2 regions of the Allobosea sp. 2KB_26 genome follow, and region 1 is predicted to be linked to the other one. Evidence: riboswitches for the same ligand, from Rfam matches in the RefSeq annotation. Region 1 holds a riboswitch; the other holds the start of a gene.
The links. Region 1 has a riboswitch for cobalamin ahead of AB4099_RS18465 (ABC transporter substrate-binding protein). Riboswitches for the same ligand answer to the same signal wherever they lie in the genome.
Positions count from the first base shown of each region.

Region 1 (4,077 bases):
ATCAGTGTCAGGATCGATAGCTGATGCTGGATATCGAGATGGTTGGTCGGCTCGTCGAGGATGAGTTCACTCGGCATTTGTGCCAATGCGCGCGCGATGTGGACGCGCTGGCGCTCTCCGCCCGATAGAGTGTGCCAGAACTGGTCATGCCGATCGGCCATATCGACGCGCGCCAGCGCGGCCTCGACCGCGTCTTCGTCGGTCCTTGTCCAGGAGGCGAGTGCGCCGCGATGCGGGGTCCGTCCGAGTCTGACGACGTCGCACACGGAGAGCTGGATCTCGGTCGTCGCCTGCTGCTCGACAAAGGCCAGGCGCCGGGCGAGTTCGTGCCGCGGCAAGGTGCCGATTTCACAGTCATCGAGTGTCACCACGCCGCTGGCGACCTTGCGCAGGCGGCAGAGCAGCCGCAACAGGCTCGACTTCCCCGAGCCGTTGGGGCCGATGAGACCGAGAATCTTTCCGGGTTTGGCGTGCAGCGTCACGCCGTCCACGATCATGCGCCCACCGGCGCTCCAACGGACGTCACGCGCAGCCAGCGTCATGCCGGCCGCCTTGCACGATAGAGTATGAAGGCGAAAGCCGGGGCCCCGAACAGCGCCGTCACGACGCCAATCGGCAGAATCTGCTGCGGCACCAGCGTCCGCGACAGAATGTCGGCAAGAATCATGAAGATTGCACCGATGATCAGGCATGCCGGGAGTAGCCGGGCATGGGCTGGGCCCGTCAGGAAGCGCGCGGCGTGAGGTATGACAAGACCGACGAATCCGATCGTGCCGACGATGCTGACCATGGTCGCGGTCATGACGGCCGTGGTCGCGAATAGCACGATGCGCACGCGGGTCACCGCCACGCCCAATGCGGCGGCGGCATCCGCCCCGAAGGCGAACGCATCGAGCGCCTTCGTATGAAAGATGCAGACGGCGAAGCCCGCGAAGGCCACTGGCGTGGCGAGCCAGACATCGGGCCAGCGCACGCCTCCGAAATTGCCGAGAAGCCAGAACATCACGCCGCGGGCCTGTTCGGCACTGGCCAGCGTGGTGACGATCGTCGCGGTCGCCGCATTGAACAGCTGCGATCCGGCGACGCCTGCGAGAATCACGCGGTCGGTCGCGCCGCCGGACCCGGCGGCGAGCAAGGCCACGATGACAAGTGCAGCAATGGCGCCGAGGAAGGCTCCACCGGATATGCTGAGTGCAGCGCCGCCGAAGCCCAGGATCATCACCGCGACCGCACCCGTCGAGGCTCCGGCCGAGATACCAAGGATATAGGGTTCTGCGAGAGGATTACGCAGGAGCGCCTGCAGGATCGCGCCCGAAAGCGCGAGCGCTCCTCCGCAGAGGGCCGCCACCACAGCCCGGCTCAAGCGGTAGTCAAAGATGACGCCCTGCTGGATCGCGCTCACGGGGTAGTCGAGATCGAACAACCCGTTGCCCAGGGCTTTGAAGACCGTGGCAAGCGGGATCGACATCTCTCCGATCGTCACGGCGAGTGCGATCGCGAGTATCAGCAGGACGAAGGCGAGGAGCGCTACTGCGCCCCTCGCCGACCAGTTGGGCCGAACCACTCCATGGCTCACTTGGTGAGGCCGAAGCTCTTGATGCCGTTGGCCAGCGCCTCGATGCCGTCGATCGTATCAAGCCCGGCCCTGGTCGCGCCGACATCCATGATCACGATCCGCTGCTGCCGGCTGGCGTCGAGCTTGCTCGCAACCGCGTCGGTCTTGAGGAAGTCGAGCTTGAGATTGATGTCGTCTGCCGGGAAACGCCGGCGATCCATCTTGACCACGACGATGACGGCAGGGTTGGTGGAAGCGACGGTCTCCCAACCGACCAGCGGCCATTCCTCGTTGGTGGTGATGACGTTCCGGGCGCCGAGCTTCGACAGGATATAGGCAGGCACGCCATTCTTGCCGGCCAGGAAGGCGTCCCCCTTGATGTCCTTGCTGGAGAACCAGACGACGACAGGAACATCCTGCGGCTTGATCCCGGCAACAGAAGCGACCGCCTTGTCCTCGCGCGCCTTCAATTCAGCGACCAGCGCCTCGGCGCGATCGGAGACATCGAAGATCTGCCCGAACTCGCGAATATTGCGATAGACGAGTTCCATCGTGAACATCTGCGTGCGGACGCCGTCGCCCGGCCCGGAATTGTCCTTGCCGACGCAATCGGTGGGGGAAACGTAGGTCGGCACTTTCAGCTTCGCAAACTGGTCGCGCTTGCCGACGATACCGTTGGGGCCGATATGCCATTCGAACATCGCAGTCACGAGGTCCGGCTCCTGGGCGACGACAGCCTCGAAACTCGGATCGTTGTCGGCAAGCCGCTTCACCTTGGCGTTGACCGCCTCATAGGGCTTCGCGACAGGGCTGAACCACACGGCTGTGCCCACGACCTTGTCGCCGAGCCCGAGCGCGTAGAGGATCTCGGTCTGCGTCTGTCCGACAGCCACGACGCGCTTTGGCGCCTGGTTGAACGTTATCGTCTCCCGGCAATTCTCCAGCGTCAGCGGATACTGCGTCGGTGCGGCCAAGGCCGCTCCCGACATCGACATGCCGATGGCTGCGACGAACGAAAGGCAAGAAAGGCGTGCAGCGCTGCGCATTGAAATCTCCGATAGCGTCGAGCGGCCGCATGCGTCGCGAAGCTCGTGGGCCTCGCACGGTCGATCTTGAAATGTAACAGTATTACAATTTTGATAGGCCGCTCGATACGTCTGCGTCAAGCGCTCTGCCACGACTGCGATGGCGTGGTTCAGCATCATGGACATGGAATTCATCGCTCCCCGAGATGACGAGCCGGGAGCTTGAGCGGATCGGTTCGGGGGTGCCGGTCTACGACCTGCCGCCGACGCAAATCCCCCCGGACACCCCGCCCGAAAGACGCTTCTGCGATCAGGGCAGGTCTCCTGGCTCGCGGGTCAGCGCTGGCTTCGCCCGGCCTTCCCGGCGTTGAGAGCGCCAGTGGACGATGGGAGAAGAGCTCGCCGCTTACAGTTGCGGGGGCAGCCTCGGATTCGGCGCAGGGCGCCTCACCGAATTCCCTCTTAGCTTCGGGCCTGAGCCCGAAGAACCTTGATCGCGGCCGACCATAGAGGGGCCCAACGCGGCGTCAAGCCGCAGGCACCGACCACACCGCTTGCTGATGGAGCCCTGCAGTGAGGCGGCCCCATCCTTCTCGGCTCACTCCCAGCTCAGGGCGCCGCCGTTCTGGTATTCGATGACGCGGGTCTCGAAGAAGTTCTTCTCCTTCTTCAGGTCCATCGCCTCGCTCATCCAGGGAAACGGGTTTTCCGTTTCCGCGAAGACGGGGCTGAGGCCGAGTTGCGCACAACGGCGGTTGGCGATGAAATGCATGTACTGCTCGCAGAGCGCGGCATTGAGGCCGAGGAAACCGCGCGGCATGGTGTCCCGGCCATAGGCGGCCTCAAGTTCGGCAGCGTTGCGAATCATGCCGCGCAACTCGTCCTGGAAGGCCCTGGTCCAGAGATGCGGGTTCTCGATCTTGATCTGGTTGATCACGTCGATGCCGAAATTCAGGTGAATGCTCTCGTCGCGCAGGATGTACTGGTACTGCTCGGCGATGCCGACCATCTTGTTGCGCCGGCCGAGCGACAGGATCTGGGCAAAGCCGGTGTAGAACCACATGCCTTCGAAGATCACGTAGAAGGCGACGAGGTCGCGCAGGAAGGCCTGATCGGCCTCGGGCGTGCCGGTCTCGAAATCGGGGTCGTCGAGATGCTGGGTATGCTTCAGCGCCCAGGCCGCCTTGTCGGTGATCGAGGGCACCTCGCGATACATGTTGAAGAGCTCACCCTCGTCGAGGCCGAGGCTTTCGACGATGTACTGGAAGGTGTGGGTGTGCACCGCCTCCTCGAAAGCCTGGCGCAGCAGGTATTGCCGGCATTCCGGATTGGTGAGATGGCGGTAGATCGCGAGCACAATGTTGTTGGCGACGAGGCTTTCGGACGCCGCGAAGAAGCCGAGATTGCGCTTGATCGCGCGACGCTCGTCCTCGGTCAGCCCGTCCTTCGATTTCCACAGGGCGATATCGGCCTGCATCGAGACCTCTGTCGGCATCC
Region 1 covers NZ_JBFRHE010000006.1:225,321-229,397, forward strand. The annotation lists gene AB4099_RS18455 (ABC transporter ATP-binding protein) at 1-542, opposite strand, end outside; gene AB4099_RS18460 (FecCD family ABC transporter permease) at 539-1,564, opposite strand; gene AB4099_RS18465 (ABC transporter substrate-binding protein) at 1,573-2,601, opposite strand; cobalamin riboswitch at 2,878-3,088, opposite strand; gene AB4099_RS18470 (ribonucleotide-diphosphate reductase subunit beta) at 3,179-4,077, opposite strand, start outside.

Region 2 (4,077 bases), on a different contig from region 1:
TGGAGCGGGATGGCCTCGCCGGCGGTCGCGCGGCCGTTTCGATGATTGTCGGCCGCAACCCCGAAACTCTCGACGAGGCCGGGGTTTCCCGCGCCGCGATTGAAAGCCTTGCCGAGAATTTCTCGGACGGGATCGTCGCCCCTGCGCTCTGGCTCGCCGTCGGCGGCCTACCCGGCGGCGCGCTCTACAAGGCAATCAACACCGCCGATTCGATGATCGGCCACAAGACACCGCGCCACCTCGCCTTCGGCTGGGCGGCGGCGCGTCTCGACGACCTCGTCAACCTTCCGGCCTCTCGCCTCACCGCGCTGCTGCTGACCGCAGCCGCCGCACTCGACCGAACGTCAGACCCCAGCAATGCGTGGCGAGCTGTCCGACGCGACGCCCGCCATCATCGTTCGCCCAATGCCGGCTGGCCGGAAGCCGCGATGGCGGGTGCGCTCGGTCTCCGGCTGGCGGGCCCGCGCGTTTATGGCGATGTCAGGGTCGACGACGGCTGGATGGGGGATGGCCGGGCGGAAGCGGGCGCGGCGGATATCCGGCGGGCGCTCGCTCTTTATCGGAGGGCGTGTCTGCTCCTGTGGGGGCTCGCGATTACAGGCGCCTTCGCCGCGCTCGCCTTGTAGATCATCGGACCGGGCATCGCATCCGGACCGATGATCTCACCTTCTGTGTTTGCATCGGCTGTCCCGAAAGCCGCGATCCACTTTTCGGGCCGATGCTTGAGCCTCAGAACTCGATCCCGGCCTGTGCTTTCACGCCCGCTGCGAAGTGATGCTTCACCAGCGTCATCTCGGTGACGAGGTCGGCAACAGAGATCAACTCGGGCTTCGCATTGCGGCCGGTGACAACGATATGCAGATCAGGGCGCCGGTTCGCCAATGTCTCGACCACCTCCGCCAGCGGCAAATAGTCGTAGCGCAACGCGATGTTGAGCTCGTCGAGAACGAGCAGGCGTATCTCCGGATCGTCCATCAGCGCCTTCGCCTTGGCGAAAGCGCGCTCGGCGGCGGCGATATCGCGGGCCTTGTCCTGCGTCTCCCAGGTGAAGCCCTCGCCCATCGTGTGCCAGACGATGCGATCGCCAAAGGCGTCGAGCGCCTTGCGCTCACCGGTCGCCCAGGCGCCCTTGATGAACTGCACCACCCCGACGCGCCAGTCATGGCCGAGAGCCCGCAGGATCAGACCGAAAGCGGCGGTCGACTTGCCCTTGCCAGGCCCCGTATTGACGATCAGGAGCCCCTTTTCGATCGTCTTGGCGGCGACCTCGGCATCCTGCACCGCCTTCCGCTTTTCCATCTTGGCCTTGTGGCGGGCGGCCTCGTCAGCATCGATTGTCATCACAACTCCCTGCTCATTTCACCTGCATCGGCAGACCCGCGACCATGAAGATCACCCGGTCGGCCCGCGCCGCAAGCATCTGGTGCAACCGGCCCGCCTCGTCGCGGAACCGCCGGGCGAGCGCATTATCCGGCACGATGCCGAGCCCGACCTCGTTGGAGACCAGGACCACCGGGCCTCGTGCCGCGAGGCAGGCCTCGACCAGTTCGCGGCTCGCAGCCGCCACATCCTGCTCCGCCAGTATCACATTGGTCAGCCAGAGCGTCAGGCAGTCCACTAGGATGGGCTGCCCCGCGGGAACCGCGCGGATCGCCTGCGCCAGGGCCAGCGGCGCATCGATGGTCGTCCAGTCCTGCGACCGGCGGGCGCGGTGCTCGGCAATCCGGGCGCGCATCTCCTCGTCGTAGGCCTGCGCCGTGGCGAGATAGGTCCAGGGCGCCGACACCATCTCGATCAGGGCCTCGGCATGGCGGCTCTTGCCGGAGCGGGCGCCGCCCAGAACGAGGGTGAGAGGGGAAAGGATCGCTGCCACTGCCAAAATCTCAGCCCAGGGAAGATCAGCCTAAGGAATGGACATGCCGAGGGAAGCGAAGCAAGCCGGGATGGGCCAGAGGAGATCGCATCGCTTCACTGCGCTCGCAATCACGATCGCTGCATTGCACAGCACCGTGCAGATGGCTAATGATCATCCCTGACGGTGCCTCTGCAAGGAGGTGAAAAGGGAACGCGGTGCGATACCGCGGCTGCCCCCGCAACTGTAAGCGGCGAGTTTCGCGCCATCGGCCACTGGGATTGTCCCGGGAAGGCGGCGAGAGATCCGGACCCGCGAGCCAGGAGACCTGCCGTCAGCGAGTGATGCAATCCAGCGGGCTGCCGGCGGGGTGGCCAAGGAGACCGAGATGACGACGAATACGGCTTCGATCACCACCCAGGCCAGCGCCTCCGAGCGCGTCAAGGCTGCCGCAGCTGCCCTGGCACTCGGTGCAGCCCTGATCTTCACCGTCGGCTTCGCCCATTCGACCAGCGTACACAACGCGGCCCACGACACGCGCCACACCCTCGCCTTTCCCTGCCACTGAGGGAATCGCAACATGGTCAATCGTGTTCTCACGGTCAGTCTTCTGGCCGGGCTTATGGCTGGGCTATTGGTTGCAGCACTCCAGCATGTCACCACCACGCCGCTGATCCTCAAGGCGGAAACCTTCGAGACGGCGCTGCGGGCGGCCGAACTGCAGCACGCCAGCTTCACCGGCGATGCCAGGATCGTCCTAGCCCATGGCGGCCCTGACGCGGCAGACCACGCCGAGTGGAAGCCGCAGGACGGCTTGCAGCGCACGGCCTTCACCACCATCGTCACCATTGCGACCGCGATCGGTTTTGCCGCCCTGCTGCTCGGCGGCATGATCGCCGCAGGCGATGCCATCACCGAGCGGACCGCACTGATCTGGGCGGCGTGCGGGTTCCTGGCCTTCGGCCTCGTGCCCGCAACCGGGCTCGCACCCGAGCTGCCCGGCAGTGCGTCAGCCGAATTGCTTCACCGCCAGACCTGGTGGATCGCCACGGCGCTCGTCACTGCTGGCGGGCTCTGGGTCTTCCTTCGGGCAGAGGCCCCCTGGTTGCGGGCGCTTGCCGTGCTGGCGGTGCTCGTGCCGCATCTGATCGGCGCGCCACATCCCGCCGCTCCGGAGAGCAAGGTCCCAGCCGAAATCGCGGCGCATTTCGCCGCGCTCTCGCTCGCCCTCCAGGCCGCCCTCTGGCTCGCCACCGGCTTTGCCGTCGGTGTGCTCTGGCCCTGGGCAACGCGCCGTGCCGCCGCCCCGGCCAGGGCCTGACGCTGAGCGCGATCCCCCCGGGATCGCGCCGGGAGCAAGGAAGCGGCCCATGCCCGAAGGCAATGTCACCATTTTCGTCTGCGTCGCCTGCCGGCGTACGCGGGCGGACCTGCCGGAGGGGTACGATCAGCCCGGACTGAGCTTTGCCGAAGCGCTGCGTGAACGCATCGCACGCGACGGCGGTACGCTTCCGGTCGAACCTGTCGACTGCCTCGCGGTCTGCAATCGCCCCTGCACCGTCGCCTTGGCGGCGGACGGGAAATGGACCTATCTGATCGGCGACCTCGACACCGACGCCCATATCGACGAAGTCGTCGGCGCAGCTGCGAGTTTTGCAGCCAGCACGAACGGTATCGTTCCCTGGAAAGAAAGACCCGCCTCGTTCCGCAAGGGCGTGGTCGCGCGCGTACCGCCTCTCCCGGTGCGCCAACAAGGATGAGACCATGAACGCTCCCCAAGCCCGCTCGCTGGGCAAGATCCCCTGCACGATCATCACCGGCTTCCTCGGTGCCGGAAAGACCACGCTGGTGCGTCACCTGCTGGAGAATGCCGGGGGCAAGCGCATCGCTGTGCTGGTCAACGAGTTCGGCGATCTCGGCTTCGACGGCTCCTTCATCGCCGGCTGCGGGATTTCCGGCTGCACCGCGGAGGACATCGTCGAGCTGCCGAATGGCTGCATCTGCTGCACCGTCGCCGACGACTTCGTGCCGGCGCTGGAAAAGCTGCTGGACCGGCCGAACCCGCCGGAGCACATCCTGATCGAGACGTCAGGGCTTGCGCTGCCGAAGCCGCTGGTCAATGCCTTCAACTGGCCGGCCATTCGTTCGCGTGTCACAGTGGACGGCGTTATCGCCGTGGTCGACGCGCCGGCGGTCGCGGATGGCCAGTTCGCGGATGATCCGGA
Region 2 covers NZ_JBFRHE010000010.1:222,237-226,313, forward strand. The annotation lists gene cbiB (adenosylcobinamide-phosphate synthase CbiB) at 1-626, shown strand, start outside; gene cobO (cob(I)yrinic acid a,c-diamide adenosyltransferase) at 730-1,341, opposite strand; gene cobU (bifunctional adenosylcobinamide kinase/adenosylcobinamide-phosphate guanylyltransferase) at 1,355-1,879, opposite strand; cobalamin riboswitch at 2,020-2,202, shown strand; gene AB4099_RS24215 (CbtB domain-containing protein) at 2,241-2,420, shown strand; gene AB4099_RS24220 (CbtA family protein) at 2,433-3,173, shown strand; gene AB4099_RS24225 (DUF1636 family protein) at 3,223-3,612, shown strand; gene cobW (cobalamin biosynthesis protein CobW) at 3,617-4,077, shown strand, end outside.
Region 2: linked by a shared signal. The riboswitch ahead of AB4099_RS24215 (CbtB domain-containing protein) and the one ahead of AB4099_RS18465 (ABC transporter substrate-binding protein) in region 1 are both predicted to bind cobalamin.